2 regions of the Pseudomonas sp. UM16 genome follow, and region 2 is predicted to be linked to the other one. Evidence: riboswitches for the same ligand, from Rfam matches in the RefSeq annotation. Region 2 holds a riboswitch; the other holds the start of a gene.
What was found. A riboswitch is a leader RNA that binds a small molecule or an ion and turns the genes downstream of it on or off. The one in region 2 is predicted to bind cobalamin.
Positions count from the first base shown of each region.

Region 1 (9,347 bases), on a different contig from region 2:
CAACCCGGCCTTTGGCGGCAACCCGCTCAACGGCACCTGGTTGCTCAACAACGCCCAGGCGCAGAACGACCATGATGATCCGGATGTAAAAGACCGTGCCTCGGCGTTCGCCAGTACCTCGGCGCTAGAGCGCTTTACCAGTCAGCTGGAATCGCGGCTGCTCTCACAACTGCTCAATAACATCAATAACGGCACCACCGGCAGCCTGCAGACAGATGCATTCATCATCAACGTGCTCGACGACTCTGGGGCGCTGACCATCCAGATCACCGATCGGGCAACCGGTGAAATTTCAGAAGTTCTGGTGAACGGCCTGAACCCTTAAGGGCCGGGCAATGGGGAGTGACAATCATGAAACGATTTCTGACCACACTGCTGATCCTCGCCGCCTTGCAAGGCTGCAGCCTGCGCGAACCGATGTCCGCCGAGCAGGACACTGAAAGCCCGACCCTGACTCCGCGTGCTTCGACCTATTATGACTTGCTCAACATGCCGCGGCCCAAAGGCCGATTGATGGCGGTGGTGTACGGATTTCGCGACCAGACCGGGCAATACAAACCAACCCCGGCCAGTTCGTTCTCCACCAGTGTCACCCAAGGGGCGGCCAGCATGCTGATGGATGCCTTGCAGGCCAGCGGCTGGTTCGTGGTGCTTGAACGTGAGGGCCTGCAGAACCTGCTGACCGAACGCAAGATCATCCGCGCATCGCAGAAAAAGCCGGACACGCCGGTGAACATTCAAGGTGAACTGCCACCGCTGCAGGCGGCCAACCTGATGCTCGAAGGCGGCATCATTGCCTACGACACCAACGTGCGCAGTGGCGGCGAAGGGGCACGCTACCTGGGCATCGATATCTCCCGTGAGTATCGGGTCGACCAGGTCTCGGTCAACCTGCGGGCGGTGGATGTGCGCAGTGGTCAGGTGCTGGCCAACGTTATGACCAGCAAGACCATTTACTCGGTTGGGCGCAGTGCCGGGGTATTCAAATTCATCGAGTTCAAGAAACTGCTGGAGGCCGAGGTCGGCTACACCACCAACGAACCGGCGCAGTTGTGTGTGCTGTCGGCCATCGAGTCAGCGGTGGGGCACCTGTTGGCGCAAGGCATCGAACGGCGCCTGTGGCAAGTGGCGGGGGATGGTAGCGGTGACAATGCGACTCTGGATAAGTACTTGAGTCAGTATCAAGCACCATGAGGGAGCAACTGACTTGATTGGCACCTTGTAGATACCGTCTTGCCCGGTGACGGGCAAGACGGTATCTACTACTCATTGCGGCGTCGAGCAGCCTTGTTCCTTGACGATCCGTTGGGTCGACGCCGGGTACTTGGCAAGCTTGGCCGCCGCCCGCGTCGGGCGCTTGACCAGCTCACCGCCGCAATTAGGGCACTGGCCCTTGAGTAGACGCTCATTGCAGCCCTTGCAAAAGGTGCACTCAAACGAGCAGATCAACGCGTCCGGGCTATCGCCGGGCAGGTCACAACCACAGCATTCACAGTTCGGGCGCAGTTCGAGCATGGTCAAATCTCGTTGGGACGATAAAGGTGAGCATGGCTGGCGCGGTACAGCGCCGACTCGGCAAAGCTGTCACTGGCCAACACCCGGCCGACCAGAATCAGTGCGGTACGCCGAAAACCCTTGGCCTGGACCTGCTCGACAATACCATCAAGGGTCGCGAGCACCCAATCCTGATCGGGCCATGTTGCTCGATGGACCACAGCGATCGGGCAATCACCGCCATAATTCGGGCGCAGTTCTGCGACGATTTTCTCCAGGTGTTTGACCCCCAGGTGAATCGCCAGGGTGCTGCGATGGCGAGCAAGGTCAGCCAATTTCTCGCCATCAGGCATCGGTGACTTGTCACCGTAGCGGGTGAGGATCACGGTCTGGGCAATGTCCGGCAAGGTCAGTTCGCAGCCGAGCAGGGCGGCGCTGGCGGCCACGGCGGTTACCCCGGGGACGATCTCATAGGGAATGCCCAGTTCGCGCAGGTAACGGATCTGCTCACCGATGGCACCGTACAGGCTCGGGTCGCCGCTATGCACTCGGGCCACATCCTGGCCCTGGTCGTGAGCATGCTTGATCGCCTCGATGATCTGCGCCAGATGCAGTTCGGCACTGTTGATGACGGTCTCGGCGCGATGGCCCTCAAGCACCGCAGTCGGCACCAGGGAGCCGGCATAGATGATCACCGGGCAGCGATGAATCAGGCGCTGACCTTTGACGGTGATCAACTCGGGATCGCCAGGGCCGGCGCCGATGAAATAGACGGTCATGCAAAGTCCTTGCGAAGAAAGCGCTGATTATCTGCCAGATTCTGCCGCCGTGGCCAACGCCAGGCTAGCCTCGGCACACAGCGTGCGAGTAATTTTCAGGTGGGCCGACCCCGTGAACTGTTCGGCCAACGCCAGGGCGGCGCTTTCGGCGACGCCGTAGCAACCGCTGTTTTGGTGGGCAACGGCTGAACGATGGCTCAAGTGCGGTTCAAAGGGGGCCAGTTGTGCAGCACTGAAGAACAGCAACGGGACGTTGAGCTGCCGCGCCAAGTGTTGCAGCCCAGGCTCGTCGCGCTTGAGATCGATACTGGCAAGGCCCGCCACTGCCGTGAGCGGCAAGTCGTGGGCCTTGAGAGCTTGCTCCAACAGGTTGCCCAGGGTTTGACCTGGGCAACCGCGTCGGCAACCGAGGCCGACAAACAACGGCATGGACTTCAGGCCTGGCTCGGGCGACGGAACAGCCAGGCGCTGAGCAGACCCAGCGCCAGCCAGAATGCCGCGTTGGTCAGCAATGAAGCAACCTTGAACTCGGCGTCCAGGGCCTCTGGCGCAAGCATTTCATGCACTTCAGGTTGCGGTGCGCCAATCACATGCGGCACCACCAACAGCACAACGCCCAGCGCTTTGAACAGCCAGTTGTGGGCAAACGCAATCAGCCCCAGCCCGGCCGCTGTGGCGGCGGCGGTACCCACCCACCAGGCCTGACGCTGGGCCAGGTCGGCAGCGGCAGTACCCGGTAGCTCCGGTGGCAGGCCCAAGGTCGGCGCCAGGCAGAACACGGCAAAACCGCCCAGGCCCCACAGCGCACCGCTGATGACGGTCTTCGGTGCACGCAGGGTATAGAGTGCGGCGAGGATCAGAGCAAAGCCGACTGCCACCACCAGATTACCGCCGGTGGTCGAGAGAACCCGTTGCCAACCGTCTTCCGGGGCCCAGGCTTCGCTGTCGTGATGATGCTCGGTGGTACCAGCAGCATGCTCGTGTGGCGCTTCGACCGCGGGCGCTGCACTTTCATAGGTTTCCGCCTGAAGAATCAGCGGCGCAACCCAGAAGCTTTGCAGCAGGGTCAGCAGCAGGGCGGCCAGCAGTCCGGCAAAGCCTGCGGTACTCGCAATACGCTTGATCATCGGACGCTACTCAGTGGCAAGGGAAGGCGGCGCTGTGACGGGTGTCGTGGGCGGCGTTGTGCACCGCTTCGATAGGCGAAAAACCAGCGAAGTACACCAGGCATAGGCCCAGCAGCGAGGCACCGACGGCAACCAGCAGGCGCTGGCTGAGGCTTGAAGGGGTAACGGCTGAGTGACTGGCGGTACTGATAGGCATGGCGCTTTCCTCTTGGTGTTGTTCGGCAACAGGCAAGCGCAAGAAACCCCTGCACGGAACACGCCCAGGGGTTGCAACAGCGCCCGCCCACCGCGGGTTTGTCAGATCAGTGTTGGGCCGGTCTCCGGGCTTGTGAGGGCGAGCAACCGAAGGCGCCACCTTCCCATGCCGGACTACGGGCACAGTGGTTCTGACGCTTTTCTCACTTACCGTTGCGGGGGCAGCACCGGACTTGCCATACACCTTTATTAGCGGCGTATGACGCACCGGTTTCCCAGTTTCACCCTGTAAAGGGCACCCAAACGAATGGCGCTAGCAAATCACGGGTTAAGGCGGGCGTCAATCGTGACAGCAGTTGACCGCTCACCAGGCACTGCGTAGCCTTGCGTTCTCGAGGTTCTTCGGCGCTGGCCGAAGCTAAGACGGGAACGCGGTTCAAGCCGCGGCTGCCCCCGCAACTGTAAGCATTGATAGGATCGACACAGCCACTGCGTCCTGCGGGAAGGCGTCGTTCCAGCGGCCTTGGGCCGCAGCAGTGCAAGCCAGGAGACCTGCCTCGAACAGTTTCCGACATAAACCGGGCGGGGTGATCCGGTGGCGAACGCGCCCAGGCAATGACGCCTGCGGCTCTCGTCCCGCATGCCCGCCATCCTGCCAAGGGCATCGACATGAAAACACTGGCCAAACTCCCCGTCACCATCGTTACCGGCTTCCTCGGTTCGGGCAAAACCACGCTGCTGCGGCATATGCTCGATAACGCCCAGGGTCGGCGTATCGCGGTGATCGTCAACGAATTCGGCGAGCTGGGCATCGACGGCGAGATCCTCAAGCAGTGCAGCATCGGCTGCACCGAGGAAGAGGCCAGCGGCCGGGTCTACGAATTGGCCAACGGCTGTCTGTGCTGCACCGTGCAGGAAGAGTTCTTCCCGGTCATGCGTGAACTGGTTGCCCGGCGCGGCGATCTTGACCACATCCTTATCGAGACCAGTGGCCTGGCCCTGCCCAAACCGTTGGTGCAAGCCTTCCAATGGCCAGAAATTCGCAACGCCTGCACCGTTGATGCGGTGATCACTGTGGTCGACAGCCCGGCGGTGGCCGCTGGCACCTTTGCCGCCTACCCGGAGCAAGTCGATGCACAGCGAAAACTCGATCCGAATCTGGACCACGAGTCGCCACTGCACGAGCTGTTCGCCGACCAACTGGCCAGTGCCGATCTGGTGATCCTCAACAAGGCCGACCTGATCGCCGCTGCTGAGCTGGCCAAGGTTCGCGCCGAAGTGCAGGAAGAGCTGCCGCCAGCAGTGAAAGTGATCGAAGCCAGCAGCGGCCGTCTGCCCCTGCAGGTGCTGTTGGGCCTGGGCGCCGAGTCGGAAGCGCATATCGATGCGCGGCGCACGCACCACGATTCGCACCATGACGGTGAAGATGATCACGACAATCATGACCACGATGCCTTCGATTCGATCTCCATCGAACTGCCACAAGCAGACGAAAGCCTGTTGCTCGACGCCCTGACCCAACTGGTGGTGCAGCATGGCATTCTGCGGGTCAAAGGCTTTGCCGCGATTCCTGGCAAACCGATGCGCCTGCTGATCCAGGGCGTGGGCACCCGCTTCGACAAACACTTTGACCGTGCCTGGCGCAGTGATGAAGCGCGCACCACACGCCTGGTGCTGATCGGCCAGGAGCTGGACGCTGCCCACCTGGAAGCGAGCCTGCGCGCCGCCCTGGGCGCTTGATCCATGCACCTGCTGCGGACCCAGCCCGGTGGCTTCGTACCGGACGACAGTATTGCCGACCTCGGCCAGACCCCAGCCGAGCTGGTCATTCTCTGCAGCGGTGACTCACACCTGGCATTGCTGGCCGAAACCGCCCAGCAGTTGCCCGAAGACTTTCCCAGTCTGCGTCTGGCCAACCCGATGCAGGTACAGAATCATGCCTCGGTCGACCTCTATGTCGACCAAGTGCTGCGCCATGCCAAGGTGATTCTGGTGTCGTTGCACGGTGGCGTTGGCTATTGGCGCTACGGTGTCGAGCAGTTGCTTGAGCTGGCGGCCCGTGGCGTGCAGGTCATCCTGGTGCCGGGCGATGATCGCCCCGATCCCGAACTCACTGGCCTGAGTACGGTGTCGCTAGCGCAGGCCGAGCGGCTTTGGCATTTTCTGCGTCAGGGCGGCAAGGCTAACGCCCTGAATCTGTTCAAGTGCCTGGCCAGTCAGTGGTTGCAACGCGATTATCCGTGGCACGAGCCGCAACAACTGCCGCGTACGACGGTGTACCACCCGCAAAAAGCCAGTGCCGAGTTGGCTGACTGGTTCTCGAATTGGCAGGTTGAACACCCGGTGGTGCCGATCCTGTTCTACCGTTCGCACCTGCAGGCGGCCAATACCGCGTTTATCGACACCTTCTGCGAGCGCTTGCAGTTGGCAGGGCTCAATCCATTGCCGATCGCCGTGGCCAGTCTCAAAGAGGCCAGTTGCCTGAATCAGGTAGAGCAATGGCTAGATCAGGTCGATGCGGCGCTGATCATCAACACCACCGGCTTCGCGCAGTCCAGCCCCGAACAACCGCACCTGCGTCCGTTTCGCCGCGACATTCCAGTGCTGCAGGCGATCTGCGCCCAGGACAACCAACCCGGTTGGGAGGCGAGCGAGCAAGGGCTCGGCGCGCGAGACCTGGCCATGCACATCGTCTTGCCGGAACTGGATGGGCGCATCATTACCCGGCCGATCAGCTTCAAGGACCTGGCCTGGCGCAGCGAGCGCAGTCAGTCGGATGTGGTCTGTTATCGCCCGCATGCCGAACGCATGGACTTTGTCGCTGAGTTGGCGCGACGCTGGTGTGCGCTGGCCGCGTTGCCCAACCAAGACAAACGCGTGGCCTTGATCCTGGCCAACTATCCCACCCGTGACGGGCGCATTGGCAACGGTGTCGGCCTGGACACGCCAGCCGCCGCTTTGAACATCCTGCGCGCTTTGCAACAGCAGGGCTATCCGTTGAGCGCCTTGCCCGAAAGCGGCACCGCGTTGATCCAGGCGTTGCTCGGTGGTGTCAGCAATGACCTGGACAGCCTGGATCAGCGTCCCTGCCTGCAGAGCATGGCCTTGGATGACTATCGGACAGCGTTTGCTGCGTTACCGCAAGCCAATCAACAGGCTGTACGAGCGCGCTGGGGTGAGCCGGAACAAGATCCGATGTGCCGAAACGGGCGGATGATGGTTGCCGGCTTGCGCTTTGGCCTGACCTTTGTCGGTATTCAGCCGGCACGTGGCTATCAGGTGGACCAGAGCGCGGTGTATCACGATCCCGACCTGGTGCCACCTCACGGTTATCTGGCGTTCTACTTCTGGCTGCGTCATGGCTTTGCCGCCGACGCACTGATTCATGTCGGCAAACACGGCAATCTGGAGTGGCTGCCGGGTAAAGGCGTCGGCCTGTCTGGCAGTTGCTGGCCGGATGCGTTGATTGGCCCTTTGCCCAATATTTACCCGTTCATCGTCAATGACCCGGGTGAGGGCGCTCAGGCCAAGCGGCGGACCCAGGCGGTGATCATTGATCACCTGATGCCGCCATTGACCCGCGCTGAAACGTACGGCCCGCTGCGCCACCTGGAAGCGCTGGCCGACGAATACTACGAGGCGCAGCTGCTCGATCCGCGCCGCGCCGGTGAGTTGCAGCGGGATATCCTCGCGCTGCTGCGGGACAACCATATCGACCGCGAGCTGCAGCTTGAAGGCGCACTGGATGACGCGATGGTGTGGCTGCCACGCCTGGATACCTACTTGTGCGACCTCAAGGAATCGCAGATCCGTGACGGCTTGCATGTGTTTGGCGAGTCACCGTGTGGCCGGCTGCGCATCGACACCTTGTTAGCGCTGTTGCGCGTTGAACGTGGTGATGGGCGCGGGGCCAATGCCAGTTTGCTGCGCGCGCTGGCCAAAGCGCTGGCCTTGGACTTCGATCCGCTGGATTGCGACCTTGGTCAGCCTTGGCTGGGGCCGCGCCCGGCGCTGTTGCAGGCATTGGATCAGGCCTTGTGGCGCACTGCCGGTGACACCCGAGAACGCCTGGAAAAGCTCGCGGCGCAGTGCATCGAGCAGAGCTTGGCGGGTGCCGACGTGGTGCCGGATGAACCGCTATGGGCAGATGTGCGTGCGGTACTCGCTGCCTTGCAACACACCGTCGCGCCGCAATTGGATGCCTGTGGCCCGGCCGAACTGCAGGGGCTGCTGGCAGCCTTGCAAGGGCGCTTCGTCCCCGCCGGCCCCAGCGGCGCTCCCAGCCGTGGCCGTCTGGATGTGCTGCCGACCGGGCGCAATTTTTATACCGTCGATGTTCGTAATCTGCCGACTACCACAGCCTGGCGCATTGGATTTGCCTCGGCCAACCTGATCCTTGAACGCCACTTGCAGGAACACGGAGACCACCTGCGTCAGCTTGGCCTGTCGGTATGGGGCACGGCGACCATGCGCACTGGCGGCGATGACATTGCCCAGGCCATGGCCCTGCTGGGCGTGCGGCCGGTGTGGGCCAGCGGCAGTCAGCGGGTTGATGACTTTGAGATCCTGCCGCTGAGCCTGCTGGATCGACCACGGGTGGATGTCACACTGCGGGTGTCGGGGTTCTTCCGCGATGCCTTCGGCAACTTGATCAAGCTGTTCGATGCGGCAGTGCAGGCAGTGGCGGCGCTGGATGAGCCCGACGACCTGAATCCGCTCGCCGCCAAGGTGCGCAGCGAACGTGAGGCGCTTGAGTGTCAAGGGCTGAGCAACGAGCAGGCGGCGCGCCAGGCCGGCTGGCGGATTTTCGGTGCCAAGCCAGGGGCCTATGGTGCCGGGGTGCAAAACGCCATCGACGGACATCTGTGGAATGAGCGCAAGGACCTGGCAGAGGTCTACCTTAACCATGGTGGCTACGCCTACGGCGCTGGCGATGACGGCACACCGGCACGCGCCGATTTTGCCCGACGCTTGGGGCAGGTCCAGGCGGTACTTCAAAACCAGGATAACCACGAGCATGACGTGCTCGACTCCAACGACTATTACCAGTTCCAGGGCGGCATGCTGGCGGCGGTGGAAACCCTCAGCGGCAACACGGTTGCCAGTTATCACGGTGACCACAGTCAGCCGGACCGTCCGCGCATCCGTACCTTGAAAGAAGAGCTCAATCGGGTGATCCGCGCCCGTGCGCTCAATCCAAAGTGGATCGATGGGGTAAAGCGTCATGGCTATAAAGGTGCCTTTGAGTTGGCGGCGACCGTCGACAATCTGTTCGCTTTCGACGCTACCACGCACTTGATCGACGACCACCATTACCAGGCGCTGGCCGAAGCCTACGTGCTCGACGGCGCGACGCGCGAGTTTATCCGCCAGCACAACCCGCAAGCCTTGCACGATATCACCGAGCGCTTGCTCGAAGCCCAGCAACGCGGCCTGTGGGAGCAACCGGGGGACTACCGCAAAGCCCTCGAAGAGCAACTGCTGGACGGTGAAGAAGAGAGCTGAAATGACTGAACCTGCACATTTTCCCCTGTCTGCCGTGGTCGGCGCCGATCGCTTGAAACTGGCCCTGTGCCTGACCGCCATCGACCCGAAGATCGGCGGTGTGCTGATTGAAGGCCCGCGCGGTATGGCCAAGAGCACCCTGGCCCGAGGCCTGGCTGATCTACTCGACGAAGGGCCGTTCGTAACCCTGCCACTGGGGGCCAGCGAAGAGCGCCTGGTCGGCACTCTCGACCTGGAGGCAGCCTTG
Region 1 covers NZ_JBNPJT010000015.1:74,588-83,934, reverse strand. The annotation lists gene ACQRAX_RS18690 (curli assembly protein CsgF) at 1-325, shown strand, start outside; gene ACQRAX_RS18685 (CsgG/HfaB family protein) at 352-1,194, shown strand; gene ACQRAX_RS18680 (DUF1272 domain-containing protein) at 1,267-1,515, opposite strand; gene cobM (precorrin-4 C(11)-methyltransferase) at 1,518-2,273, opposite strand; gene ACQRAX_RS18670 (cobalamin biosynthesis protein) at 2,301-2,702, opposite strand; gene ACQRAX_RS18665 (CbtA family protein) at 2,708-3,400, opposite strand; gene ACQRAX_RS18660 (CbtB domain-containing protein) at 3,411-3,596, opposite strand; cobalamin riboswitch at 3,695-3,911, opposite strand; cobalamin riboswitch at 3,974-4,169, shown strand; gene cobW (cobalamin biosynthesis protein CobW) at 4,265-5,335, shown strand; gene cobN (cobaltochelatase subunit CobN) at 5,339-9,100, shown strand; gene ACQRAX_RS18645 (ATP-binding protein) at 9,102-9,347, shown strand, end outside.
Region 1: linked by a shared signal. The riboswitch ahead of cobW (cobalamin biosynthesis protein CobW) and the one ahead of cobO (cob(I)yrinic acid a,c-diamide adenosyltransferase) in region 2 are both predicted to bind cobalamin.

Region 2 (9,347 bases):
CCGTGAAGAGGCGGGCCTTAACCTGCCGCGCTCCACCCGCGAAATGATCAACGTTAAAGCACCGCTGGTTGCACGCAATAACCTCAAGCCAGGTGACTTGCTGTTCTTCAGCACCAACGGCCGCGGTCGCGTCAGCCACGCCGGGATCTACCTGGGTGATGACCAGTTCATCCACTCCAGCAGCCGCCGCAGCGGTGGTGTGCGCATCGACAAGCTCGGTGATCGCTACTGGAGCAAGACCTTTATCGAGGCTAAACGCGCATTGGCCATGGCACCTGCCGCGACCACCCTCTCGCGTAACTGATCATAGCTTTGCGGTATCACGGCGACGTTGCTGAAAAGTGCGTCGCCGTGCGTATTTACAGAAAGCGTCTAATCTAAATTCTCAACTATTTCCGGCCCACCGCCGGACGGCTTCAGACAGGATGTTCTGACCATGGCGATGAAGGCGCGCTTCGCTCTCTTTTCCCTGCTGGCACTGCTCGGTGCCTGCTCCAGCCATGCCCCGACCCCGCCCAAGGTGGTCGAGCCAGCCGTCATGGCGCCGCAAGTGTATTTCTCCCCCGTTGCCGAAGATGTGTTGTTCCGGGCCCTGGGCCTGGTCGGTACGCCGTATCGCTGGGGTGGCAACACACCCGACTCGGGTTTTGATTGCAGTGGCTTGATCGGTTACGTCTATCGTGACGCCGCCGGCGTTGCCTTGCCACGCACCACCCGGGAAATGATCGGTATCCGTGCGCCGAGCATCGACCGTGGTGCTTTGCAGTCGGGCGACCTGGTGTTCTTTGCTACCAGTGGCGGCTCGCAGGTCAGTCATGCCGGTATCTATGTCGGCGAAGGTCGCTTCGTGCATGCCCCGTCCGCAGGCGGCACCGTGCGTCTGGACTACCTGTCCAATAGCTACTGGAACAGAGCCTATCTCAATGCCAAGCGGGTTCTGCCGCCTGCCATGGCACGCAACCCCTGACCTGACGAGGTAGGCGATGACGGCGCAAACGCTCTACCTCGACGATGCTCTCTATCACTACCTGCAGGCGGTGTCTGTTCGCGAGACGCCGTTGCTGGCGCGCTTGCGCACTGAAACTCAGGCCTTGGCGCAGGCACGCTGGCAAGTGGCGCCGGAGCAGGGCCAGTTGTTGGCGCTGCTGGTGCGCTTGATTGGCGCGCAGCGAGTGATCGAAGTCGGCACATTCACCGGTTACAGCGCGTTGTGCATGGCTCAGGCCATGGAGCAGGGGCAATTGTTGTGCTGCGACCTTGAAGGCAGCTACAACGCTATTGCCTGGCGCTACTGGCAGGAGGCGGGAGTGGTGCAACGCATCGACCTGCGCTTGGCTCCGGCTCTGCAAACGCTGGCGACATTGCCAGCAGCGCGTTATGACCTGATCTTTATCGACGCCGACAAGGCCAACTACCCGCGCTACCTGGAAGAGGCTCTGCGCCTGCTGCGCACGGGTGGGCTGGTGGTGTTCGATAACACCCTGTGGAGTGGCCGGGTGCTGCAGGAACAGCCCGACAGTGACGATACCCGAGCGATCCAGGCATTGAACCTAGGGCTCAAGGATGATCCTCGGGTGGACCTGTCGATGCTGCCGATAGGGGATGGCTTGACCCTGTGTCGTAAGCGCTGATACGCCACCTCGCGGCGATAGGTTTACTTGGCTTTACTGACCCGCCAGATTTTGTTGCCGACATCGTCCGTCACCAGCAAACCACCGCGCTGATCATTGATCACCCCGACCGGTCGCCCCATGGCCTGGCCTTCGTCATTGAGAAACCCGGTCAGCAAGTCGATCGGCTTGCCCGCCGGTTTACCCGCTGTACTGAACGGCACAAATATGACTTTGTAGCCGCTGTGTGGCTTGCGGTTCCAGGAACCGTGCTGGCCAATGAATGCACCCTGTTCGAATGGTGGCGGCAGTACCCCGGGCTCAGCAAAGGTCAAGCCCAGCGAGGCGGTATGCGGCCCCACCGCGTAGTCGGGGGCAATAGCCTTGGCGACCAACTGCGGATCCTGCGGGCTGACCCTTTGATCGATGTGCTGGCCATAATAGCTGAAGGGCCAACCGTAAAAACCGCCGTCCTGAACCGAAGTGATGTAGTCCGGTACTAGATCGCTGCCGATCTCGTCGCGCTCATTCACCGCCGTCCACAGTTGTCCGCTATGCGGTTCCCAGGCCATGCCGTTGGGGTTACGCAGGCCCGAGGCAAACAGGCGCTGCTGGCCACTGGCGGGGTCGACTTCCCAGATCGCGGCGCGGCCTTTTTCCTGGTCCATGCCGTTTTCGCCGACATTACTGTTAGAGCCGACGGTGACGTAAAGCTTCTTGCCGTTACGGCTGGCAATGACGTTCTTGGTCCAGTGATGATTCAACGGGCCGCCAGGCAACTCGGCGACCACCGCCGCAGGCGTGGTGATCGAGGTGGCCCCGGGTTCATAGCGAAAGCGCAGCAGGCGGTCGGTATCGGCTACGTAGAAGTCATCGCCGACCAGGGTCATGCCAAACGGTGAATTGAGGTTTTCGATAAAGGTTGTGCGGGTTTCGGCCACACCGTCGTGATCACTGTCGCGCAACAGGCTGATGCGATTAGGACTGGGGACCCCGGCACCAGCACGTTTCATCACCTTGCCCATGACCCAGCCACGAATGCCCTTGCCGTCTTCAGGCTTGGGCGGCGCATTGGTTTCGGCGACCAGCACGTCGCCATTGGGCAGCACATAGAGCCAGCGCGGATGGTCCAGACCTTCGGCGAACACGGCGACCTGCGTGCCAGGCGCCGTGACCGGCGTGCGGCCTTGTGGCCAGCCGACGGCGGGGGCGATGTTGACGGTCGGGATCAGGGTCTTGTTCGGTTCCGGCAGTTGCGGTGACGGGCCAAAGCCATCGCTCACTCCCAGGCGGGCACTTTCGCCGCAGCCACTCAGTCCCGCGCTTACCGCCAGCAACAGTGCAATCGGCGCCTTACCCATGTCGGTATCCCTCGCGAAGTTGGCCTCTATGCTAATAGAGGCAGCTGTGTGCGCGAGGTTCCCTGCGCTTCAGGCCTGTTTGAGCAGCAGGGCAACGCCCGGATGATACTGCCCAGCCTCGTCATGCAGCTTGCGGTAGGCATACGGGAAGTACCAGGCAATCGCGCAAGCGGTATGCTTTTGCAGGTCGTCGACCAGGTCCTGCAGCTCTTCGGGGCTGGCGTGCTGCCCAGCTTTCCAGGGGCTGGCGAATAACGCAGCGACCTTGAGCTGGCTGGGCGCGGCGACCTGGCGTGCGGCAAACACCGTTTCCTGCAGGGCGTTGTGCAGGTCGAGGCGAGCGATCCGCGGCCAGCGCTGGCTGGTTTGCAGGTAGGCGGCTTCTTCGCGGTTGGCGATGTACAGGTCGCAGCGGCCTTCACGTTCCCCTTCGTCGCGTTGCTTCTTGCTCTGGTGATGCTGCAGGGTCACCAGTTCTGCTTGCCAGGCAGCAGCCGAAAGCACGCTGAGGTTGGCTTGGGCGCCATGCCAATAAGCGGCTTCGTTGTCACCCAGGGTCTGGTTGAGGCGGTCGATACAGTCGAACCAGCGCTCCAGGGCCGGGCGCAGAAACTCCAGGCGCGGGTTGTTGATGATCAGTCCTTGCATGCCGTTCTCTCCGTTGTCGTTGTATTCGAGTACAGCCATTTGTGGCTATTTGATATCACTGCTATCAGGCTGGCACAAGATGACAAAAGCGCCATTGATCCAGGCCAGTGCAGCGCCTTTCATTGACGCTCCGGGTGCAACCCTCTAACCTTCGCGACTTGTTTCAGGTGCTCTGTGGGCTGTGGCCTGGCAGGGTGAAACAGGGAAGCCGGTGGGCACGCAAAAGGCGTGCGAGTCCGGCGCTGCCCCCGCAACGGTAGGTGAGTCAAGGCCGCGCATGGCCACTGGGTGATCAACCCCGGGAAGGCGCGCGACCCTGGGTATTCATGGCCCCGCTCACAAGCCCGGAGACCGGCCTGTAACAGCCAACGGCATCACGGAGGGTGATGCGCGGTTCTTTCGGCTTGTGCCGCGGTCCTGCGTGTTTCTCCGTCTGCCTTATCCATTGATCTGTAGCCATCTCTTTACCTCGAAACCTGTGCAGCCCGTGCTGCCAGGTGCGTAGCGAGATTGGCTGACAGGGGTTTGCGGAGACTGCGATGACTGAATCCACCGAGCGTGACGAACGCCACCTGGCCCGTATGCAGCGCAAGAAGGCGATTATCGACGAGCGTATTGCCAACGCCCCGAGCGAATGCGGCTTGCTGCTGGTGCTCAGCGGCAACGGCAAGGGCAAGAGCAGCTCAGCCTTCGGCATGTTGGCCCGGGCCATGGGCCATGGCATGCAGTGCGGCGTGGTGCAGTTCATCAAAGGCCGCAACAGTACCGGTGAAGAGCTGTTCTTCCGACGCTTTCCCGAGCAGGTGCGCTATCACGTGATGGGCGAGGGCTTCACCTGGGAGACCCAGGACCGCCAGCGCGACATCGCCGCCGCTGAAGCAGCCTGGGCGGTGTCACGCCAGTTGCTGCAGGACCCCGCCATTACCTTCGTGGTCCTCGACGAACTGAACATCGCCCTCAAGCACGGCTACCTCGACCTGGACCAAGTGCTCAGCGATCTGCAGGCGCGTCCGCCGATGCAGCATGTGATTGTCACCGGCCGCGGTGCCAAGGATGAAATGATCGAACTGGCCGACACCGTCACCGAGATGGGCATGATCAAACACGCGTTCCAGGCCGGCATCCGCGCCCAGAAGGGCGTGGAACTATGAGTGATACGCGCCACTGTCCGGCGGTACTGATTGCCGCCCCGGCCTCGGGCCAGGGCAAGACCACGGTGACTGCTGCCCTGGCGCGGCTGCACCGTAACCTCGGGCGCAAGGTGCGGGTGTTCAAGTGCGGCCCGGATTTTCTTGACCCGATGATCCTCGAACGGGCCAGTGGTGCACCGGTGTACCAACTCGACCTGTGGATGGTGGGTGAGCAGGAAAGTCGCCGTTTGCTGTGGGAGGCGGCAGCTGACGCCGACCTGATCCTGATTGAAGGGGTCATGGGCCTGTTCGACGGCACACCGTCGAGTGCCGATCTGGCTCGGCATTTCAATGTGCCGGTGCTGGCGGTAATCGACGGCACCGCCATGGCCCAGACCTTCGGCGCCCTGGCCTTGGGCCTGGCACGCTATCAGCCAGACCTGCCGTTCGCCGGGGTATTGGCGAACCGTGTTGGCACCCTGCGCCACGCGCAACTGCTTGAAGGCAGTCTGACTGAAGGCCTGCGTTGGTACGGCGGGCTGTCGCGAGAAACCGGTATTGAACTGCCAAGTCGACACCTGGGCCTGGTTCAGGCCAGTGAACTCAATGACCTGGAGGTTCGTCTGGACGCTGCAGCGGCGGCCCTGGGTGCCAGTTGCGAGTCGTCGTTGCCACCGCCCGTGGCGTTCGCCGCGCCGTGCGCCGAGGTTATCGAGCCCTTACTCAGTGGGGTAACCATTGCGGTGGCGCGGGATGAAGCCTTCGCCTTCACCTATGGCGCCAACCTCGATTTGTTGCGGGCGATGGGCGCGGAACTTAAATTCTTCTCACCGTTGCATGACCGTACCCTGCCGTCGGCGGACAGCCTTTACCTGCCGGGCGGCTATCCGGAACTGCACCACCAGGCGCTGGCCGCCAACACCTCGATGCTCAGTGCCATTCGCGCTCATCAGCAGGCCGGCAAGCCGCTGCTGGCTGAATGTGGCGGCATGCTGTACCTGCTCGAAGCCTTGACCGATGTTGCCGGCGAGCGCGCCGAATTGCTGGGCCTGCTCGAAGGCGAGGCGGTCATGCAAAAGCGTTTGGCAGCCTTGGCCTTGCAAGCTGTGGAACTGCCTGAGGGCACCTTGCGTGGCCACACCTACCATCATTCACTGACCACCACGGCGCTTGAGCCGATTGCCCGGGGCCAGAGTCCCAACGGTGGCCGTGGTGCTGAAGCGGTCTATCGCTGTGGGCGCCTGACCGCGTCCTACGTGCATTTTTATTTTGCCTCCAACCCCCACGCGACTGCGGCGCTGTTGGCCCCATGAGCGACCAGGCTTTCACCGACGCCGAGCGCGCGGCGGTTTACCGGGTCATCGCCGAACGCCGCGACATGCGTCACTTCGTCAAGGGTGAGGTAGCGCCTGAACTGCTGGCGCGCCTGCTGGAGGCGGCGCATCAGGCCCCCAGCGTCGGCCTGATGCAGCCGTGGCGCTTTATCCGCATCAGCGATGGCGATCTGCGTCAGCGCATCCAGGGGCTGGTGGAGGCCGAGCGGGTGCGTACCGCCGAGGCGCTCGATGAGCGCTCTGATGAGTTCATGAAGCTCAAGGTTGAAGGCATCAGCGACTGTGCCGAAGTGCTGGTGGCAGCCTTGATGGATGATCGCGACAAACACATATTCGGTCGTCGCACCTTACCGGAGATGGACCTCGCCTCGTTGTCCTGCGCTATCCAGAACCTCTGGCTGGCAGCACGTGCTGAAGGCCTGGGCATGGGTTGGGTGTCGCTGTTCGAACCGCAGGCGCTGGCCGAACTGCTGGGCATGCCGGCCGGTGCCAAACCGGTGGCGATTCTCTGCCTGGGCCCGGTTCAGGCGTTCTATCCGGCACCGATGCTGGTCCTTGAAGGCTGGACCACGGCGCGACCTTTGCGCGACATGTTGTTCGAAAACCAGTGGGGAGAGTGTTGATGAGTGTGGCGTTGCTGACCGTTGCCGGGGTGGCGTTGGATGCGCTGTGGGGCGAACCCCAGCGCCGCCATCCATTGGTTGCCTTCGGCCGATTTGCCGGACGCCTGGAGCAGCGCTTCAACGCCGCCGGTCGTGGTTGGCGCAGCCATGGCGTAACCGCCTGGTTCCTGGCGGTGATTCCCCTGACCTTGTTGGCCACCTTGTTGTCCTGGCTGCCCTACATCGGTTGGTTGCTGGAAGTGCTGTTCTTGTATTGCGCTTTGGGCCTGCGCAGCCTGGGCGAGCACGTGCGTCCGGTGGCTGAGGCCCTGCGCCGCGCCGACCTGGAACAAGCACGTCGCCGTGTGGGGTATCTGGTCAGTCGTGAAACCCGCGAACTGGACGAAACGGCTGTGGCACGCGCCGCCACCGAGTCGGTATTGGAAAACGGTAGCGATGCGGTGTTTGCCGCGTTGTTCTGGTTTGTCGTCGCCGGTGCGCCGGGCGTGGTGCTCTATCGCTTGAGCAATACCCTGGATGCCATGTGGGGCTACCGCAATGAGCGCTTCGAACGATTTGGTTGGGCGGCGGCGCGCATTGACGACCTGCTCAACTATATTCCTGCCCGTCTGGTGGCGTTGACCTACGCACTGCTCGGCAAGACCCGCCTGGCGCTCAGTTGCTGGCGCCGCCAGGCCCCGCTGTGGGACAGCCCTAACGCGGGGCCGGTGATGGCAGCCGGGGCCGGGGCCTTGGGGGTGGAACTCGGTGGTCCGGCGGTGTATCACGGTGAACTGCACGAGCGCCCGCAATTGGGCGAAGGTCCGGCGGCGGACGCTGACGCAATCGAGCGTGGCTGGCGCCTGGTGTGCCAAGGCGTGTGGTTGTGGTTGCTACTGTTGTGCCTGGGGGCTGAATTCTATGCTTGAGCACGGTGGACGCCTGCAGCGCGCAGTGCGGCAATACGGTATCGCCCGTGAGCAGTGGCTTGACCTGTCCAGTGGCATTGCTCCCTGGTCTTTCGCCGTTCCTGCCATTGCGCTTTGCGCCTGGGCGCGCCTGCCGGAAACCGACGACGGCCTGGAGCAGGCCGCCGCCGCGTATTACCGGGTCAAACAGGTGTTGCCGGTAGCGGGCTCACAGGCTGCGATCCAGGCCTTGCCGCAGCTGCGCGCGCGCGGCACGGTCGGTGTGCTTTCGCCCTGTTATGCCGAGCACGCCGAGGCCTGGCGACGCGCAGGCCATCAAGTCCTCGAGCTGCACGGCGAGCAGGTGGACGAGTTGCTCGACAGCCTGGATGTGCTGGTGGTGGTCAACCCGAACAATCCTACCGGTTGCCTGATTCACCCTGAGCGATTGCTCGCCTGGAATGCCCGTCTGGCCCGGCGCGGGAGCTGGTTGCTGGTCGATGAAGCGTTTATCGACAACACACCGGCGCAAAGCATTGGCGGCCAGACAGAGCGCCCTGGGCTGATCGTGCTGCGCTCGTTTGGCAAGTTCTTCGGTCTGGCCGGTGTGCGCCTGGGGTTTGTTCTGGCTGAGGCAACGCTGTTGCAACGTCTGGCCGAGTTGCTGGGGCCCTGGACCGTCAGCGGCCCAACGCGGATTCTTGGCCAGGCCTGCCTGCTCGACAGTGCCGCGCATCAGCGGCAGATTGCCCGTTGTGCGGTGGCCAGCCAGCAGCTGTCAGCCTTGCTCAGCAACGCCGGCTTTGCCCCCACTGGCGGCTGCGATCTTTTTCAGTACCTGGTCACCGATCAGGCTGAGCAGCTGCACGAATTCATGGCCAGACGCGGCATTCTGCTGCGCCTGTTCAGCCAGCCGGCCAGCCTGCGCTTTGGTCTGCCAGCCACTGAAGCCGACTTTCAGCGCTTGGCGCACGCCTTCAATGACTACCGCAAGGATCTGGCATGAGTACCCTGATGGTGCAAGGCACCACCTCCGATGCAGGCAAGAGCACCCTGGTGACCGCGTTGTGCCGCTGGTTGCTGCGCCAGGGCGTGGCGGTGGTGCCGTTCAAGCCGCAAAACATGGCACTCAACAGTGCGGTGACTGCTGACGGTGGCGAAATCGGCCGCGCTCAGGCCGTTCAGGCCCAGGCCGCAGGACTTGCGCCGCACACCGACATGAATCCGGTGTTGCTCAAGCCCAACAGCGACACCGGTGCCCAGGTGATCGTCCACGGCCGCGCCGTCACCAGCATGAACGCGGTGGCTTATCACGACTACAAAGTCATCGCCATGCAAGCGGTACTCGACTCGCATCAGCGCTTGAGCGCGCAATACCCGGTGGTGATGGTCGAGGGCGCGGGCTCCCCGGCGGAAATCAACCTGCGCGTCGGTGACATCGCCAACATGGGCTTCGCCGAGGCGGTGGACTGCCCGGTGATCCTGATCGCCGATATCAATCGCGGTGGGGTTTTCGCTCACTTGGTCGGCACCCTGGAATTACTCTCGGCCACCGAACAGGCGCGGGTCAAAGGCTTTGTCATCAACCGTTTTCGCGGTGATATTGCCTTGCTTCAACCGGGCCTGGACTGGCTCGAAGCGCGCACCGGCAAACCCGTGTTGGGCGTGCTGCCGTATGTGATGGACCTGCACCTGGAAGCCGAGGACGGTATCGACCAGCGCCAGAGCGACAAGGCCGCACGTGCCCTCAAAGT
Region 2 covers NZ_JBNPJT010000021.1:16,496-25,842, reverse strand. The annotation lists gene ACQRAX_RS21850 (C40 family peptidase) at 1-304, shown strand, start outside; gene ACQRAX_RS21845 (C40 family peptidase) at 437-967, shown strand; gene ACQRAX_RS21840 (O-methyltransferase) at 984-1,631, shown strand; gene ACQRAX_RS21835 (PQQ-dependent sugar dehydrogenase) at 1,655-2,971, opposite strand; gene ACQRAX_RS21830 (hypothetical protein) at 3,041-3,619, opposite strand; cobalamin riboswitch at 3,768-3,993, shown strand; gene cobO (cob(I)yrinic acid a,c-diamide adenosyltransferase) at 4,159-4,770, shown strand; gene ACQRAX_RS21820 (cobyrinate a,c-diamide synthase) at 4,767-6,062, shown strand; gene bluB (5,6-dimethylbenzimidazole synthase) at 6,059-6,706, shown strand; gene cbiB (adenosylcobinamide-phosphate synthase CbiB) at 6,706-7,614, shown strand; gene cobD (threonine-phosphate decarboxylase CobD) at 7,607-8,599, shown strand; gene ACQRAX_RS21800 (cobyric acid synthase) at 8,596-9,347, shown strand, end outside.